DNA from 3 places in the Actinocorallia sp. A-T 12471 genome. Region 1 is predicted to be linked to each of the others. Evidence: predicted binding sites of a transcription regulator. Region 1 holds the regulator's gene; each other region holds the start of a gene.

Region 1 (6,056 bases):
ATCCCCTCGAGGAACTCGACCGCGACGCCCTCGATCCGCAGGTCGTGGCCCCAGATCTTCTCCACGAGCTCCGCGTCGTGCACGCCCTCGACGTAGATCCGGCTCTCCCGCGCCACCCGCGCCCGGTGGCCCTGGACGGCGATCGAGCCCGACGCGGAGCGGGCCGGACCCGTCTGACGGGGGACGGGACGCACGAGCGTGACGGGTCTGCCGTCGAGCAGGAACCCCGCGGGGTCGAGGGGGAAGACGCGGCGCTTGCCGAAGCGGTCTTCGAGGGTGACCTCGTCCTTGCCGCACGCGACGACCGCGCCGCAGAACCCGCTGTCGGGGTCCTCCACGACGAGGTCGCGCTCGGCGGGCACCTCGGGGATCATGCCCTTGCGGGGCAGCCGCCAGTTCCCGGCCAGGACGTCGTCGCCATAGTCCTTGCTGCGCACGCCCACGACCCTAACCCGCGCCGCGCCGGACGCGCATCACCCCTTCGGGCGGGAGAGCTGCGCGTGGCCCCGTCGGACGGCCTGGAGGAGCCGGAGCGGGTCGTAGGGCCAGTCGTGGGCCGTCAGCGCCTGTACGGGGTCGAGGCCCTGGTCGAACGTCTCACGGACGCCGTGGGCGACGGCTGCGACGGCGTCGCGCTGTGCCTTGGCGAAGTCGCGTCCGACGGGACGGCCGTGGCCGGGCACGATCGTCTCGGGGAGGAGTTCGAGCAGGCGGGTCAGGGTGATCGGCCAGTCGAGGGGGTGGCTGTCGCCGCCGTAGGCGGGCGGGCCTGACTCCTCCACGAGGTCGCCGGAGAACAGGACCCCGGAATCCGGCACCTGGACGACGATGTCGTGGCCGGTGTGGCCGCGGCCGAGGTGGTGGAGCTCCACGAGGCGGTCGCCGAGGTCGATCAGGGCGGTGGCCGAGACCGTCTGGGAGGGCGGGGGGACCTGGGTGCCGACGACGTCGCGGGCCCAGTCGGGGTCGTCGGCGGCCATGGTGATCCAGACCTCCCGGCGCAGGTACTCCGCGAGGTCGGGGTGTCCCCAGAACAGGCCGGTGAATGCCCCGTTGCCGAAGCAGTGGTCGAAATGTCCGTGGGTGTTCACCACGGCCACCGGCTCGCCCACACCGAGTTCCCGCAGCTCCTCGCGCAGCTCACAGCCCTCGGCGAGGGACGCCCCCGTGTCGATCAGCACGGTGCCCAGGCGGCCCGTGACGACCCCGACGTTGACCTCGAACCTGCCGTGGCTACGGCGGAAACAGCGGTCGGCGACCTCTTCCCAGGACATGCCCCAGACTCTCGCACATCGACTTCGGGCCGGTGGACCGTACACTTGGCACTCGTAGACTGGGAGTGCCAGGCAGGCCCGCCCGCCCGGCAGCGGGAGCCCGAGCAGGAGGTGAGCGTAGTTGGACGATCGTAAGCTGGCGATCCTGCGCGCCATCGTTGAGGACTACGTCTCCACCAACGAGCCGGTGGGCTCCAAGGCGCTCGCCGAACGGCACGCGTTGGGCGTCTCCCCGGCGACCGTACGCAACGACATGGCCGTCCTGGAGGAGCAGGGGTACATCACCCAGCCCCACACCAGCGCGGGCCGGATACCGACCGACAAGGGCTACCGGCTGTTCGTCGACCGTCTGTCCACGATCAAGCCGATGTCGTCGGCTGAGCGTCGGGCTATCGAGACGTTCCTTGCGGGGGCTTACGACCTCGATGATGTGGTGTCGCGTACTGTTCGGCTGCTTGCGCAGCTGACGCGTCAGGTGGCCGTGGTGCAGTACCCGTCGCTTGTGCGGTCGTCGGTACGGCATATCGAGCTTGTGCCCATGGCGGCGCGGCGGCTTCTGCTCGTCGTGATCACCGATACGGGACGGGTTGAGCAGCGCATCATCGAGACGGGGTCTGATCTTGCCGAGGATTCCGTCGCGCAGCTGCGGGCGCTGCTCAACACCTGCCTCGACGGACGGTCGTTCGCCGAGGTGCCCCTTGCCGTCGAGGACCTTCCCGAACGCGTCGCGGTCGAGGATCGGCCGATCGCGGCGGCCGTGCTGTCGGTCCTGCTTGAGACCCTTGTCGAACGGAACGAAGAGAAGATCGTCTTCGCGGGGGCGGCCAACCTCGCCCACGTGGACTTCTCCAGGAGCCTCCGGGACGTGCTGGAGGCCCTCGAAGAACAGGTGGTGCTGATGAGGCTGCTGGGGGAGACCGGGGATCCGGCTACCCTGACCGTCAGGATCGGCACCGAGAACCAGATGGAAGGTCTGCGTTCCACCTCCGTGGTCGCCACCGGCTACGGGATGGACGGGCAGGCGCTGGCCCGCCTGGGGGTTCTCGGCCCCACCCGCATGGACTACCCCGGAACGATGGGAGCGGTACGCGCTGTGGCACGTTACGTCGGACAGATTCTGGCGGGCTCGTAGTGCGCGACTATTACGCGATTCTCGGGGTGAGCCGCAACGCCACCCCCGACGAGATCAAGAAGGCATACCGCCGGCTCGCGCGCGAACTCCACCCGGACGTCAACCCTGACGCCGAGAGCCAGGAGAAGTTCAAAGAGGTCACCCAGGCATACGAGGTCCTGTCCGACCCCAAGAAGAAGGAGATGTTCGACCTCGGCGCGGATCCGTTCGCGCCGGGCGGCGGCGCCGGGGGGTTCGGCGGCGGCTTCGGCGCGGGCTTCCCCTTCAGCGACCTCATGGACGCCGTCTTCGGCCAGGCCGGGACACGCGGGCCGCGCTCACGCGCCCGCAGGGGCCGCAACGCCACGCTGCGGGTCGAACTCGACCTCGCCGAGACCGCGTTCGGCACCACCCGCGAGCTGACCATCGACACCGCGACGGTCTGCAAGGTGTGCACCGGCACCGGCGCGGAGGCCGGCACGCATCCCGACACGTGCGACATGTGCCACGGGCGGGGCGAGATCCAGCAGGTGCAGCGGAGCTTCCTCGGCCAGGTCATGACGTCGCGGCCGTGCCCCCAGTGCGGCGGCTACGGCTCGGTCATCCGGACGCCGTGCCGGGAGTGCTCCGGCGAGGGACGGGTGCGGACCCAGCGGACGATCAAGGTCAAGATCCCCGCGGGCGTCGAGCACGGCACGCACATCCAGCTCGCGGGCGAGGGCGAGGTCGGCCCCGGCGGCGGCCCCGCCGGAGACCTGTTCCTTGAGATCGTCGAGCGCCAGCACCCGATCTTCGAGCGCGAGGGCGACGACCTGCACTGCACCGTCCAGATCCCGATGACGGCCGCCGCCCTCGGCAGCACCGTCACCGTCGAGACCCTTGACGGCGCGGAGGAGGTCGACATCCGCCCCGGCACCCAGTCCGGCCAGGTCATCCCCCTGTACGGCAGGGGCGCACGCCACCTCAACGCGAGCGGCCGCGGCGACCTGATGATCCACGTCAACGTCGAGACCCCCACCAAGCTCGACCCCGAACAAGAAGACCTCCTCAAGCAACTGTCCGTCCTGCGCGGCGAGGAACGCCCCCCCGGCAAGTTCGCCCCCGGCCAACAGGGCTTCTTCTCCCGCCTCCGCGACGCCTTCCACACCTGAAGAGACGACATAACCGACGCCTACCACGACGGCTACACCAACCCCTAACACCCGCGGCCGGGCCCAACGGGCCCGGCCGCGCCCGTTCCCGGCTCAGAACTCGTCGAGGCCGCCCACCTGGCCGATGGGGAAGATGTGGCGGGTGGCGGCGCAGATCGTCTCGAGGACGTGGACGGGCGTGCCCTCGGTGGAGTAGGAGGCGCGCAGCACCTGAACGACCCACTCGCCCGGGTCCAGCTCGAGGGTGTCGGCCTCGAACCGCGTCGCGGGCCGCGCCGTCAGCGTCTCCTCAGCATGACCGAACCGATACCCGAGCGCCTCAATGGCCGCCTGAAGGGTCGGCTTGACGAACTCGGGCTCGGCGAGGCGGGTCGCGCCGAAGAGGTCGGCGCGGAAGTAGCTTGTGGCGATACGTACCGGGATGTCGTTGGCGAACATCATCTTGCGGCGCGCGATGACGTCGTCGCCGTCGGCCACGTGCAGCGCGGCGGCCACATGCTCGCTCGCCGCCTCAAGCCCGGTGTAGAGCATCTTCCGCCCCGGCCTGAGCCCCTGCCGCTCGGCCTCGGTGAGGAACAACGACACCGACCCGCGCGTCCCGGGATCGGTCGGGAGCGCCCGCTGCACGATCACCTTCGGCCCCTGGCTCACCGGCTGCTCCGGTGCCCTGGCGGCGGGCCCCTTCCGCATCTGCGACACCCGCCCCGGCGTCACCCCGAGCGCCTTGGCGATCTCGTCAAGGCTGTGCCCAGCCTCCCGAGCCTCAGCGATGGCCCCCCGCCGAACCCGCGCCGCCTCCTCCGTCACCCCCTGCTGCTCCGTCATGGCCCGACTCACCGCCCGAGCCCGCTCAATCGGATCCCCAATAGCCGAAATCTCCCGCAAAACCCTCAAATCCACGCCCACTCCCAAGATTGCTTCGCCGAATTTTAGCCCCCCTATTGCGACGGCACGGAGGGTCACCTATGCTCACTGCCAATGACTTTAGGCCCCCTAAAGTGCATCTCGGGGTCCGCTGTGCCGGGCAGCTCACCATGTCTCATCTTGCCTCAGTGCGCCCGTCGATCCAGTACAGAACGGCCCGAGCCGGTGCCGACTCATCGGCTCATGGGTCCTGCCTGAAAGTGAGGGTTTCAACATGCGCGGTGATCGCAAGGGTGAAGAGCAGTTCAGTGCGGGCTCGTCGGAGGGTGTGGGTCTCTGGGAGCGGGTCCGGCGGGAGTTGGGGCAGGGCGAGGGCGCCGTGTTCGGGACGGGGTCGCATGAGGAGTTGCGGTCGGTGCGGGGGTGGGCGCGGCGGGTGTTGGGAGGGGTGGGGGCGGCGGATGAGTGTTTGATGGTGGTGGGGGAGCTTGTGGCGAATGTGGTTGAGCATGGGGGTGGGGGGCGGGTCGCGTTGTGGTTGGGGGTGGTGCCGGGTGGGGTGTTGGGGCTGATGGTGCAGGGGCCTCGGGCGGTGATCTCGGAGGAGGTGGTGCGGTGGTTCGGGGGGATGGCGGTGCGGGAGGGGCGGTGGGGGATGGCGGACGCGGCGGCGGAGAGGGGGAGGGGGTTGGCGATTGTGGCTGAGGTGTGTGTGCGGTGGGAGATGGTTACGGGGGCGGTGGGGCACGGGGTCTGGTGTTGGGAGATTTGTGAGGATGTTGTCGGGTGGCGGGCTCGGGCGCTTGAGGGGGTGCGGGGGAGGAATCCGGGGGTGCTGGTGTGGTTTGGGGAGAGAACCGGGCGGTGGTGGGGGATGGCGGGTGGGGAGCTGTGGGAGGCGGGGTCGGTGGATGGGCTTGAGAGGAAGTTGGGGGAGAGGGGCGGGGGTGGGAGGATGGGGGGGTGAGTGCTTCGGTGTTTGTTGTGGGGGCCGCTGGGTTGGCGGGGGAGAGGGTTGTTGTTGAGGGGAGTGAAGGGCGGCATGCGGCGACGGTGAAGAGGGTGCGGGTGGGGGAGGAGGTGGTGTTGACCGATGGGGAAGGGCTTGTGGTGCGGGGGAACGTGGTGGGGGTGGGACGGGATCGGCTTGAGGTCGAGGTTGTGGAGAGGTGGGTTGAGGGGGAGGTGCTGCCTCGGGTGACCGTGGTGCAGGCGTTGCCCAAGGGGGAGAGGGGGGAGCTTGCGGTTGAGGTGATGACTGAGGCGGGGGTGGATGTGATCGTGCCTTGGGCCGCTAGTCGGTCTATTACGCAGTGGCGGGCTGAGCGGCGGGAGAAGTCGCTCGGGCGGTGGCGGAATGCGGCTCGGGAGGCGGCCAAGCAGGCGCGTCGGGGGCGGTTTCCCGAGGTGGCCGAGTTGGAGAGCACGGGGCAGGTCGTTGCGCGGCTGGGGGCTGCGCCCTTGGCGCTTGTGCTGCATGAGGAGGCCGTTGAGCCGCTGAGCCGGACTGAGCTTGGTGACGTGTCCGAGATCGTGCTCGTCGTCGGGCCAGAGGGGGGGATCAGTCCTGAGGAGCTTGCGCTGTTCGTCGGGGCGGGGGCGCGGCCTGTGCTGCTGGGGCCGACCGTGCTGCGCACGTCCACGGCCGGAGTCGCC
Region 2 (6,056 bases), on a different contig from region 1:
TCGAGGAGGGCCGCGCCGATGTCGTCCGGGAGGAGCCGGAAGTACGCGGGCGGCGCCCAGGGCGTGTGCGAGAAGTGCGCGATCCGCAGGTCGGGCCGTGCCTCGCGCAGCATCCCCGGCACCAAAGCCAGGTGGTAGTCCTGCACGACGACCTTCGCGCCCTGCTCGGCGTCCTGCCCCAACGCCCCGGCGAACGCGGCGTTATAGGCCGTATAAGCCTGCCAGTCGCGCCGGAAGACCGCGTCGAAGTGCGGGGCCGTCGGCGTCGCGTACAGCAGGTGGTGGATGAACCAGAGGGTCGAGTTCGCGACGGAGTTGTAAGCCCGATGGAAGGTCTTCTCCGGGATGTCGAGCATCCGTACGGCCCCGGTGTCGTGGCCCGCCTTGTCGAGGCGACCTTCGGGGTCCTGACGGGCCGCCGTGCGGTCGTCGTCAGACAGGGCCGCGCAAACCCACAGAAGGTCGGTGCCGGAGGCGACGGAGGCGAGGCCGGAGACGAGTCCGCCCCCTCCCCGGCGCATGGTCAGGGTGCCGTCCTCGGCGCGGCGGAACGAGACCGGGCCGCGATTGCTGGCGACGAGTACCTGCATGGACAAAAGTGTCGCACGGCACATCACACGGTTCCCGGACCAGGTGCGCCCTGACCTGCCGCCCGGTGGCGCAACTCACAAAAGAGCACGGTCCAACCCCGGACGGGCACGGTCCAACAGGGCGGCCGCCCCGGCCGTTCGGTGGAACGGACACCTGAGGTAAAGTCGGGGCACAACTTCATACACGCCCGTCGCTTTCTGACGGGCGCTCATCCAGAGGGGTGGAGGGACCGGCCCTGCGAAGCCCCGGCAACCCTTCCGACAGCCCGCGCAGCCGTTGCGCGTAGGCGCGGAACAGGTGCCAACTCCGGCCTGCGACCAGATCGGCGCAGGGAAGATGAGGGAGGGGCCTCGAACTCATGCCCAACCTGGGTAACGCCACCGCGCTCACCTGCCGCGAATGCGGCAATTCCGTGGAACTCGGCCCGTACTACGCCTGTGCCGAGTGTTTCGGCCCGCTCGAGGTCTCCTACGACGTCTCGAACGTCACGAGGGAGTCCATCGAGGCGGGGCCCCGCAACATCTGGCGTTACAAGGACCTTCTTCCGGTGCCGTCGAACGTCGCCGAGATCCCCAACACCGAGCCCGGCTTCACCCGTCTGGTGAAGGCCGACCAGCTCGCGTCCGCGCTCGGCCTGAGCTCCCTGTGGGTCAAGGACGACAGCGGCAACCCCACCCACTCCTTCAAGGACCGGGTCGTCGGGGTCGCCCTCGCCGCCGCCCGCGAGCTGGGCTTCAAGGTGCTGGCCTGCCCGTCGACCGGCAACCTCGCCAACGCCGTCGCCGCGGCCGCGGCCCGCGCGGGCATCCGCAGCGCCGTCTTCGTGCCCTCCGACCTGGAGCAGCAGAAGATCATCACCACCGCCGTGTACGACGGCACCTTCGTGACCGTCGACGGCAACTACGACGACGTCAACCGCCTCGCCTCGGAACTGGCGGGCGAGCAGGAGGACTGGGCGTTCGTCAACGTGAACGTCAGGCCGTACTACGCCGAGGGCTCCAAGACCCTCGGGTACGAGATCGCCGAACAGCTCGGCTGGCGGCTGCCCGACCAGATCGTCGTCCCGATCGCGTCGGGCTCGCAGCTCACCAAGATCGACAAGGCGTTTCAGGAGCTCATCAAGCTCGGCCTTGTCGAGGACAAGCCCTACAAGGTGTACGGCGCGCAGGCCGAGGGGTGCAGCCCGGTTTCGGCGGCGTTCAAGGCCGGTCTCGACGTGATCCGCCCGGTCAAGCCCGACACCATCGCCAAGTCCCTGGCGATCGGCAACCCCGCCGACGGCCCCTACGTGCTCGACGCCGTCCGCCGCACCGGCGGCGCGATCGACGACGTCACCGACACCGAGGTCGTCGACGGCATCCGGCTGCTCGCCAGGACCGAGGGGATCTTCGCCGAGACCGCGGGCGGCGTCACCGTCGGCGTGCTGAAGAAGCTCATCGACAGCGGCCAACTCGACCCGTCGCTGGAGACCGTCATCATCAACTCGGGCGAAGGACTGAAGACCCTGGACGCGGTGGCCCAGGTCGCCAAGCCGTCCGCCAACATCGCGCCCTCGATCGAGGCGTTCCGCGCTACCGGATTGGTGTGAGTCTAGATATGAGCGTTTCCGTCCGCATTCCCACGATCCTGCGCACCTACACGGGTGGCGAGTCCGAGGTCAAGGCGACCGGGGACACCCTCCGCGAGGTCATCGCCGACCTCGAGACGAACTACACGGGCATCTCCGCGCGCGTCCTTGACGACACCGGCAAGCTGCGCCGATTCGTCAACGTCTACGTCGGCGACGAGGACGTCAGGTTCGAGCAGGGCCTCGACACGCCGACCCCGGCGGGCGTCCAGGTGTCCATCATCCCGGCGGTCGCCGGCGGCGCCTGAGACAGCGACTTTACAGAAAGGGCTTTCCCGTCAGAATGGGAAAGCCCTTTCGCGTTTCCCGGGATTTGTGCACGGCGACACAATGGTGGCCACACTCGGCCGGAACATTCCCCCTGTCTGATACACCCATGTATGTTCCATTGCCATCCCCATCACGCCCGGATCTCCGGGCGATCACGAACGGGGATCGGGGCGTCCGAGGTGGACTCCCCGGCCGTTCCGCGGTCCAGGGGGGCCGCGGCTCGAGTCAGGGTTCAGGCATGGCGCAGGGCACCGTGAAGTGGTTCAACGCGGACAAGGGATACGGCTTCATCGCCGTGGACGGCGGCCGTGACGTGTTCGTCCACCACTCCTCCATCCAGATGGACGGCTACCGCACCCTCGAGCAGGGGCAGCGGGTCGAGTTCGAGATCACCCAGTCCGACCGCGGCCCCCAGGCCGACCTGGTTCGAGCCGTCTAGCAGGCCGAGCGGTCTAGCAGGCCGGGGCCGAGCCGCCCAGCAGGCCGAGCCGTGTAACGCGTCGACCCACATGACCCGCGACCCCGCTTTGGGGGCGCGGGTCATTTTCTGTTCATCTGCTGGTCAGCACCAGTGCGGCTTGCACTCGACGGGGGAGAGTGCTAAACAGGTGCTGGCACTCTCCAGGTGAGAGTGATAACCACACAAGCTTCAGGGTCGGGACGATGAGGTCAGGCTCTCGGGTGGCATGCATGGGGCTGCTCGCAGGGTGAGGCCGTCCGTCGCGGGCATCCACCCGATCCGCCATGTTCCGCATCCACTACGAGGAGGATCTGGAGCCGATGGCTGCCAAGATGATCGCGTTCGACGAGGAGGCCCGGCGCGGTCTCGAGCGCGGTATGAACCAGCTCGCGGACGCCGTAAAGGTGACGCTTGGCCCCAAGGGCCGCAACGTCGTGCTGGAGAAGAAGTGGGGCGCTCCCACCATCACCAACGACGGTGTCTCCATCGCCAAGGAGATCGAGCTCGAGGACCCCTGGGAGAAGATCGGCGCCGAGCTGGTCAAGGAGGTCGCCAAGAAGACCGACGACGTCGCGGGTGACGGCACCACCACCGCCACCGTCCTGGCCCAGGCGCTCGTGCGCGAGGGTCTGCGCAACGTCGCCGCCGGCGCCAACCCGATGTCCCTGAAGAAGGGCATCGAGGCCGCGGTCGCCGCCGTCTCCGAGCAGCTCTCCCAGCTGTCCAAGGAGATCGAGACCAAGGAGCAGATCGCTTCGACGGCCTCCATCTCCGCCGCCGACCCCGAGATCGGCTCGCTCATCGCCGAGGCGATGGACAAGGTCGGCAAGGAAGGCGTCATCACCGTCGAGGAGAGCAACGCCTTCGGCCTCGAGCTCGAGCTCACCGAGGGCATGCGCTTCGACAAGGGCTACATCTCGCCCTACTTCGTGACCGACCCCGAGCGGATGGAGGCGTCGCTCGACGACCCGTACATCCTCATCGTCGGCGGCAAGGCGTCCTCCAACAAGGACCTGCTGCCGGTGCTCGAGCAGGTCATGCAGGCCGGCAAGCCGCTGCTGATCATCGCCGAGGACGTCGACGGCGAGGCCCTTGCCACGCTGGTCGTCAACAAGATCCGCGGCATCTTCAAGTCCGTCGCCGTCAAGGCCCCGGGCTTCGGTGACCGCCGCAAGGCCATGCTCGGCGACATCGCCGTGCTGACCGGCGGCCAGGTCATCACCGAAGAGGTCGGCCTCAAGCTCGACTCGGTGACCCTCGACCAGCTGGGCCGCGCCCGCAAGGTCGTCATCACCAAGGACGAGACCACCATCGTCGAGGGCGCCGGTGACGCGACCGAGATCCAGGGCCGGGTCAACCAGATCCGCCTGGAGATCGACAACACCGACTCCGACTACGACCGCGAGAAGCTCCAGGAGCGCCTCGCCAAGCTCGCCGGCGGCGTCGCCGTCATCAAGGCGGGCGCGGCCACCGAGGTCGAGCTCAAGGAGCGCAAGCACCGCATCGAGGACGCCGTTCGCAACGCGAAGGCGGCCGTCGAGGAGGGCATCGTCCCCGGCGGTGGCGTGGCGCTGCTGCAGGCGTCGGTCAACGCGTTCGACAAGCTCGACCTGGCGGGCGACGAGGCCACCGGCGCCGCGATCGTCAAGAAGGCGCTCGAGGAGCCGATCAAGCAGATCGCCGTCAACGCCGGCCTTGAGGGCGGCGTCGTGGTGGAGAAGGTCCGCAACCTGCCCGCGGGCCAGGGCCTGAACGCCGCCACCGGCGAGTACGTCGACATGTTCGCCTCCGGCATCATCGACCCGGCGAAGGTCACCCGCTCGGCGCTGCAGAACGCGGCGTCGATCGCTGCCCTGTTCCTCACCACCGAGGCCGTCATCGCCGAGAAGCCCGAGAAGAACCCGGCCCCGGCCGGCATGCCCGACGCGGGCGGCATGGACTTCTAAGTCCCGGTCGCGCGCACAGTCGTGCACACAGAAGGGCGGTCCCGTGACGGGGCCGCCCTTTTGGTGTTATGTAGGCGGGCATGGACCGGCCCGGCCCCTGGAGGGTGTCGCCGGCGCTTCCCGCCGCCGCCAACGCGGCCCTCGCGCTGCTCTGGCTGCTGTCGGCTTACGGCGGCTGGGGCGAGGCCGCCTTCTGTTCGTCCGACGGCTCCCTCGCCGACCCGGCCTGCCTCGAGGGCTTCCACACCGCCGTCTCGTACTCGCTCGTCGTCGCCGTCCCCGCGCTCGTCCTCGCGTTCGCCGGGGCGCTGCTCCTGAACGACGACCCCGACGCCCTCGACGTCCTCCTGACGGCCACCGCGGCCCTCTGGATCATCGCCGAGGCCGTCGTCTTCACCGGCGGATACCTGTCCCAGCCCTTACCGGCTCGACCTCGCGGGTGGCGAGCTCGTCGTAGCGCGCGCGGGCGGCGAGGATCTCATCAACGTGGACTTCGGCCCACTCCTTGACCCCGCTCATCAGCCTGATGACGCTCCGGCCCAGCTCGGTCAGTTCGTACTCGACCTTCGGCGGGATCGTCGGGTAGACGGTCCGGCTGACGAGGCCGTCGCGCTCCATCGTCCGCAGCGTCGAGGTGAGGCTCTTCTGGGTGATCCCGCCGATCCTGCGGCGCAGCTCCCCGAACCTGACCGGCCCGCCGCTGAGCGCGTCGACCAGCAGGCACGTCCACTTGTCCGACAGCGCGGCGAGCACCGTGCGGGACGCGCACTCGGCGAGGTAGGCGTCGGCGTCGAAGCGGATGCGGGTCCTGTCGGCGGGGGAGGCGCACGACTCGCTGACCTGGATGGTTTCCATAAGGTACCTATATATCCCAAAGGTGCCTTCTTTCCAAGGGATACCGGCTCCGGGCAGGGTGAACGCAGATCACCGGAACATGGAGGCAGATATGCGCAAGCTCACCCAGGACACCGTCGGAACGCCCGCCGACGTGTTGCAGCTCATCGACGTGGAGACGCCGGAGCCCGGGCCGGGACAGGTCCTCGTGCGGGTCGCGGCGGCCGGCGTCAACCCGGTGGACGCCGCCGTCAGCGCCGGGTACTACCCGCTGCTCGGCGAGCCGCCGTTCACCCTCGGCTGGGACGTCGCGGGCGCGGTCGCGGCG
Region 3 (6,056 bases), on a different contig from region 1:
ACAGCCGAAAGGCCGACCCGCGAGCCGCCAGGCGAGCGGGTCGGCCTTTCGGCCATAAATGCAGCCTTTCGGCCAAAAAGGCTAGTGCCCGTGGCCGTGGCCGTGGCCGCTGGCGGGGGCGGGGGCTTCCTCTTCGGGCTTCTCGACTACGAGGGCCTCGGTGGTGAGGAGCATGCCGGCGATGGAGGCGGCGTTGGTGACGGCGGAGCGGGTGACCTTGACGGGGTCGATGACGCCCGCGGCCTTCAGGTCGCCGTACTCGCCGGTCGCGGCGTTGTAGCCGTGGCCGGTCTGCAGCTCCTGGATCTTGGAGACGACGACGTAGCCTTCCTGGCCGGCGTTCTCGGCGATCCAGCGGGCGGGCTCGACGAGCGAGCGGCGCAGCGCCTCGGCGCCGGTGGCCTCGTCGCCGGTCAGGCCGAGGGAGTCGAAGCCGTCCTTGGCGACGTGCGCGAGCGCGGAGCCGCCGCCGGAGACGATGCCCTCCTCGATCGCGGCGCGGGTCGCGGAGATCGCGTCCTCGAGCCTGTGCTTCTTCTCCTTCAGCTCGACCTCGGTGGCCGCGCCGACCCGCAGGACGCACACGCCGCCGGCGAGCTTGGCCAGGCGCTCCTGGAGCTTCTCGCGGTCCCAGTCGGAGTCGCTGTTGTCGATCTCGACCTTGATCTGGCGGACCCGGTCGGAGATGGCCTGCGCGTCGCCGAGGCCGTCCACGATCGTGGTGCTGTCCTTGGTGACGGTGATGCGGCGGGCCTGGCCGAGCACGTCGAGGCCGACGCTGTCGAGCTTGAGGCCGATCGCCTCGGACACGACCTGGCCGCCGGTCAGGATCGCGATGTCGCCGAGCATCGCCTTGCGGCGGTCGCCGAAGCCGGGGGCCTTCACCGCGACGGACAGGAACGTGCCGCGGATCTTGTTCGCGACGAGCAGCGCGAGCGCCTCGCCCTCGACGTCCTCGGCGATGACCAGCAGCGCGCGCTTGCTCTGCGCGACCTGCTCGGCCAGCGGCAGGAACTCGGTCACGTTGGAGATCTTGCCCTCGACGACGAGCACGTAGGCGTCCTCGAGGATCGCCTCCATGCGCTCGGGGTCGGTCACCATGTGCGGGGACAGGTAGCCCTTGTCGAACTGGAGGCCCTCGGTGAACTCGAGCTCAAGCCCGAAGGTGTGGGCTTCCTCGACGGTGATGACACCGTCCTTGCCGACCTTGTCGAACGCCTCGGCGATCAGCTCGCCGATCTTGGCGTCCTGCGCGGAGATCGTGCCGACGTGCGCGATCGCCTCCTTGTTGTCGACCTCGGTGGCCGACTTCAGGAGCAGGTCGGAGACGTGCTTGGCGGCGATGTCGATGCCGCGCTTGAGGCTGAGCGGGGACGCGCCCGCCGCCACGTTGCGCAGGCCCTCGCGGACCAGCGCCTGCGCCAGGACGGTCGCGGTGGTGGTGCCGTCGCCCGCGACGTCGTTGGTCTTGGTGGCGACCTCCTTGACGAGCTGGGCCCCGAGGTTCTCGTAGGGGTTCTCCAGCTCGACCTCACGGGCGATGGTCACGCCGTCGTTCGTGATGGTCGGAGCGCCGAACTTCTTGTCGATGACGACGTTGCGGCCGCGCGGGCCGATCGTCACCTTCACCGCGTCGGCGAGGGCGTTGACGCCGCGCTCGAGGGCGCGCCTGGCGCCCTCGTCGAACTCAAGGATCTTGGCCATTTTTTCGGGTTTTCCCTCTGTCTGCCGTGTGAAGCGCGCCGCCCCGGCCGCCCGGAGGGCCGCCGGGGCGGACGACGCGAGCCCGAGGGCTCTTACTTCTCGATGATCGCGAGGACGTCGCGAGCGGACAGGACGAGGTACTCCTCGCCGTTGTACTTGACCTCGGTGCCGCCGTACTTGGAGTACAGGACGACGTCGCCCACGGCGACGTCGAGCGGCACGCGGGCGCCCTTGTCGTCGACCCGGCCGGGTCCGACGGCCAGGACGGTGCCCTCCTGCGGCTTCTCCTTGGCGGTGTCGGGGATGACCAGGCCGGAAGCGGTGGTGGTCTCGGCCTCGAGCGGCTGGACCACGATGCGGTCCTCAAGCGGCTTGAGGGCAACCTTGGTGGCGGTCGACACGTCGAACCTCCCCTTCGGATGTGAAGTGTGCGTACGTACGTAGGAGGCGACCTCGACCGGCCTGTCGTCGCGGGTGCCAGACCGGGCTCGTCGCTTTGGCACTCTCCACAGGAGAGTGCCAGTCGTGAGATTATTCCGTGCCCCGACACCAGTCAACCGGACTCTCTGTCACCGGGCCGGCTCTACCGTTGGGGGATGGAGACCGAAGCCTTCGCGGCGCTGCTCACCCCCGCCGGGCAGGAGGTTCTTGCCCAGGCCATGGCCGCCGACACCTCCGAGGGCGGGCTGCTCGCGTCGGCCTCGCGGCTACGGGGCACTCACCCCGCCGAACTCGTCGGCGCGGCGTTGACGCAGGTGCGGTTGCGGGTCAGGGCGGCCGCCAAGTTCGGTCCTGACGCGGCGCGCATGTACTTCACGCCGCGCGGCCTCGAACAGTCGACCCGGTCGGCCGTCGCCGCCTACCGTGCGTCACGGTTCACCGGGCCGGTCCTCGAACTGTGCTGTGGAATCGGCGCGGATCTGCTGCACCGGGCCCGTGCCGGGGTCGCCGGGACGGGCGTGGACCTCGATCCGCTGACCGTCGCCGTCGCGCGCGCCAACCTCGCGGCCTTCGACGTCGACGGGATCGCCGGCGTCCGGCTCGGCGACGCGCTCGACCAGGACCCGTCCGGCTTCGCCGAGGTCTTCGCCGACCCCGGCAGGCGCACCGCGCGCGGCCGCGTCTTCGACCCCAAGTCCTACGAGCCCCCCTTGGACGACCTCCTCACGCTCGCCATGAAGGCCCCCGGCGCGTGCGTGAAGGTCGCCCCCGGCATCGCCTACGAGGCGATCCCCGAAGGGGCGAGCACCGAGTGGATCTCCGAGGACGGCGACGTCAAGGAAGCCGCCCTGTGGCTCGGAACGCTCGCGGTAGGACCCGTCCGCAAGGCGACCCTGCTGCGCGGCGGCGAGGTCAACTCCCTCGAACCCGACCCCAGGACAACCGTCCCGTCCGTCCGCCCGTGGGGCCGCTACCTGTACGAGCCCGACGGAGCCGTCATCCGGGCCCACCTCGTCGGCGAGGCGGCCGCCCTCGTGGACGGCGGCCTGGCCGACCCGCGCATCGCCTACATCACCTCCGACGCCCTCGTCCGCACCCCCTACACAGCCGCGTACGAGATCCACGAGGTGCTGCCGTTCTCCGTCAAACGCCTCAAAGCCGCCCTGCGCGCCCACGACGTCGGCGTCCTCACCCTCAAGAAGCGCGGATTCGCCGCCGACCTCGACAGGCTCCGCCGCGACCTGCGCCCGTCGGGTTCGCGGGCCGGAACCGTCGTGCTCACCCGGATCGGCGACGCCCCCGTCGCGCTCGTGTGCGCGCCCGTCTGAGGCGCCCGTCTGAACGCCGTCTGAACCGCCGCCTGAAAGCTCCGTCCGAAAAGCGCGGCGCAAGGCGCGGTTCAGGATAGGGCAAACAATGCGGCGGGCAAATGGAATCACTTTTCCCCGGCGGGCCAATAATTCGTGGTTCCGGCCCGCGACGGCACCGGAGCACCCCGGTTCCGTTTCCCCGGAAACCACCCCGGAACCCCCGCCGCACCTGCGGCAGAACACCCACATCAGCTGCCCGAACCCAAGAGATCCGGCTTTTCTCACTAAGCAGATGATCTACCGCTTCATCCATGATCCCAGCGCATTCCAACGCCGTCTTATCGCTTTGTGATCAAGCACTAAAGTGAGCACTTCACATCAATGCACGAGCCCTTCGGTTATTCAGGGGGCACGGGCGTGAGAAGGGGCATGCGTTGGAAACGAATCACAACTTCCTGCAGACGGGGGGTCAACCGGTCTCGGACCGGATGCGGGAGTTGCTCGCCCGGGCGGCGCAAGACCACGTGTACGAATCAAGGTCGCAGGGCCAGGTCCTGGACGAGATCCGCCAGCGGCTCGAAGGCATGGAGTGGCTGCTCCGCGAGGTCAGGGAACGCGAACTCAGCAGCCTCACCGGCCAGCTCGACGGGGTCCGCGGCCAGGTCGAGGAACTGACCGGAAAGGCGCCCGACTGGGCCGAAGGGCTCGGCGAGCACCTCGAGGCCGTCGGCGAGCGGATCAAACCCGTCAGCGAACTCCCGGCGCTGTGGGCCGACGTCGGCGTCGTCGCCGAGAACGTCGACGAGAGCCTCACCAGGCTGCAGTCCGTCATGGACTCCGCGCAGCACATCGCGGACGCCACGGCCGCGGCCTCCCAGCGCATGGAGGAGATGACCAAACGCCTCGACAAACTCCAGGGCGCGATGGAGGCCGCCTCCGTCAGGTTCAACCGGCTCGACAAGTCGCTCGCCGAACTCGGCCACCGCTCGGAGAAGCTGGAACACACGGTCACCGGAATCACCTCCCGGGTCGAGCAGTCGCTGTCGGACATGGCCGAGCGCGTCGACCAGGGCCTCGGCTCCCTCGGCAGCCGCGTCGAGGGCCTGGGCGGCAGGCTGGAGGGCCTCGACGGCCGCCTCGACGGACTCACCGGCAAGATCAACGGCTTCGACAGCCGCTTCGACGCCCTCGGCGAACGGATCGGCCAGCTCCCCGCCGCACTGGAGATCAACGAGATCCACCGCAGGCTCGCCGAACTGGCACAGCGCCCGTACGTCGACTACAGCGAGCGGTTCGACGAGCTGGAACGCCAGGTCAGCACCGTCACCGACCCGCTCATCGTGGAGCTGCGCAGCAGGCCCGACCGCGGCGAGATCGAGGACACCGTGTCCAAGATCGTCGAGAGCGCGTACAGCGGGCTCAGCAAGCGGCTCGAGGAGACCGGGCGCGACGTGCAGGACGACGTCAAGCGCAGGCTCGAAGGCGCGCAGGACGACGTGTCCCGCAAGTTCGAGCACGTCCGCGAGGACATCTCCAAGAAGTTCGAGGACATCCACCTCGACGTCGCCAAACGCGTCGAGGGCGTCTTCGACGAGGTCGTCAAGCGGTCCGATGCCGTGCACGACGAGGTCACCAAGCGGACCGACGCCGTCCACGAGGAGGTCGCCAAGCGGTCCGAGGCGATGCAGACCGAGCTCGGCAAACGCGTCGAGGGCGTGCAGGCCGAGGTCGGCAACCGGGTCGGAGCCGTCCACGAGGACGTGCTCAAGCGCCTCGCCACCCTCGAGGAGACCATGCTCGCCCTCGCCGAGGCGCTGCTCCGCCCCCGCAGGGACGGCAAAGAGTAGCCGCGCCTGATTCACGGCGCCTGAGGCACACGGCCTTACGGAGGGAGCGTCCGACGCCCCTCCGTAAGGCCACGTGCGCGATCAGGAAAGTGTTACGTTCAGCTTCCGCAAAATCACTCCTCTTCCCCTTCGGAATCCGTTTACATGGACCCCGTGACCACCGCCGACACCACAGCCCGCCCCACCAGGGCCCTGCCGCTGGGCAGGCCGCCCAGCGCGGCGACCCTGCGCTGGGTGTGCGAGTGTCTTGGCGCCGGCAGCGTGGTCAGGCTCCAGCGTCCACTCACCGGCGGGGCGAGCCGCACCAACCACGCGCTGCTCGTCGAGACCCGCTCCGGCAGCGTCCACCGGCTCGTGCTGCGCCGCTGGACCGAGTGGGACCCCGAGTACCCGCCCGAGCGCGAGATCGCCGCCCTGCTGCTGCTCGCGGGGTGTGAGATCCCCACCCCGCAGCTGATCGCCGCAGACCCGTCAGGGGGACGCTGCGACGCGCCGGCGCTGCTCATCACCCGGCTGCCGGGACACCCGCCGCGGCCGCTGCCCGAGGACCTGTCCGAGTACCTCATCCAGCTCGCCGCCGCGCTCGTCACGCTGCACGACGTCAAGGGCGCGACCACCATGCCGCCCTACACGCCGCACAACCGCCTGGTCGTCCGCAGGCCGCCGTTCCACGCCCGCAACCCCGGCGTGTGGGACAAGGCCCAGGAGGTCGTCGCCGAACCCCAGCCGGAGTTCGTGCCGCACTTCATCCACC

What was found. Region 1 encodes HrcA, which represses chaperone genes, less so after heat shock. Its sites were predicted from a motif close to TTGGCACTCTCNNNNNGAGAGTGCCAA; they were not measured.
Region 2: groL (chaperonin GroEL) is a predicted target of HrcA. The motif match lies at 3,100-3,126, and genes of this name have one in related genera.
Region 3: groES (co-chaperone GroES) is a predicted target of HrcA. The motif match lies at 2,201-2,227, and genes of this name have one in related genera.

The regions. Positions count from the first base shown of each region.
Region 1 is NZ_JAWZTE010000011.1:248,419-254,474, forward strand. It holds gene R9X44_RS27195 (DUF3097 domain-containing protein) at 1-437, opposite strand, end outside; gene R9X44_RS27200 (MBL fold metallo-hydrolase) at 474-1,274, opposite strand; gene hrcA (heat-inducible transcriptional repressor HrcA) at 1,396-2,406, shown strand; gene dnaJ (molecular chaperone DnaJ) at 2,406-3,536, shown strand; gene R9X44_RS27215 (UTRA domain-containing protein) at 3,630-4,361, opposite strand; gene R9X44_RS27220 (hypothetical protein) at 4,675-5,367, shown strand; gene R9X44_RS27225 (16S rRNA (uracil(1498)-N(3))-methyltransferase) at 5,364-6,056, shown strand, end outside.
Region 2 is NZ_JAWZTE010000022.1:1,198-7,253, reverse strand. It holds gene R9X44_RS34620 (trehalose-6-phosphate synthase) at 1-590, opposite strand, end outside; SAM riboswitch class I at 797-934, shown strand; gene thrC (threonine synthase) at 950-2,179, shown strand; gene R9X44_RS34610 (MoaD/ThiS family protein) at 2,188-2,466, shown strand; gene R9X44_RS34605 (cold-shock protein) at 2,727-2,927, shown strand; gene groL (chaperonin GroEL) at 3,269-4,894, shown strand; gene R9X44_RS34595 (hypothetical protein) at 4,975-5,403, shown strand; gene R9X44_RS34590 (helix-turn-helix domain-containing protein) at 5,288-5,749, opposite strand; gene R9X44_RS34585 (NADP-dependent oxidoreductase) at 5,841-6,056, shown strand, end outside.
Region 3 is NZ_JAWZTE010000016.1:284-6,339, reverse strand. It holds gene groL (chaperonin GroEL) at 82-1,704, opposite strand; gene groES (co-chaperone GroES) at 1,797-2,105, opposite strand; gene R9X44_RS31870 (class I SAM-dependent methyltransferase) at 2,301-3,473, shown strand; gene R9X44_RS31865 (hypothetical protein) at 3,980-5,302, shown strand; partial or broken gene R9X44_RS31860 (aminoglycoside phosphotransferase family protein) at 5,447-6,056, shown strand, end outside.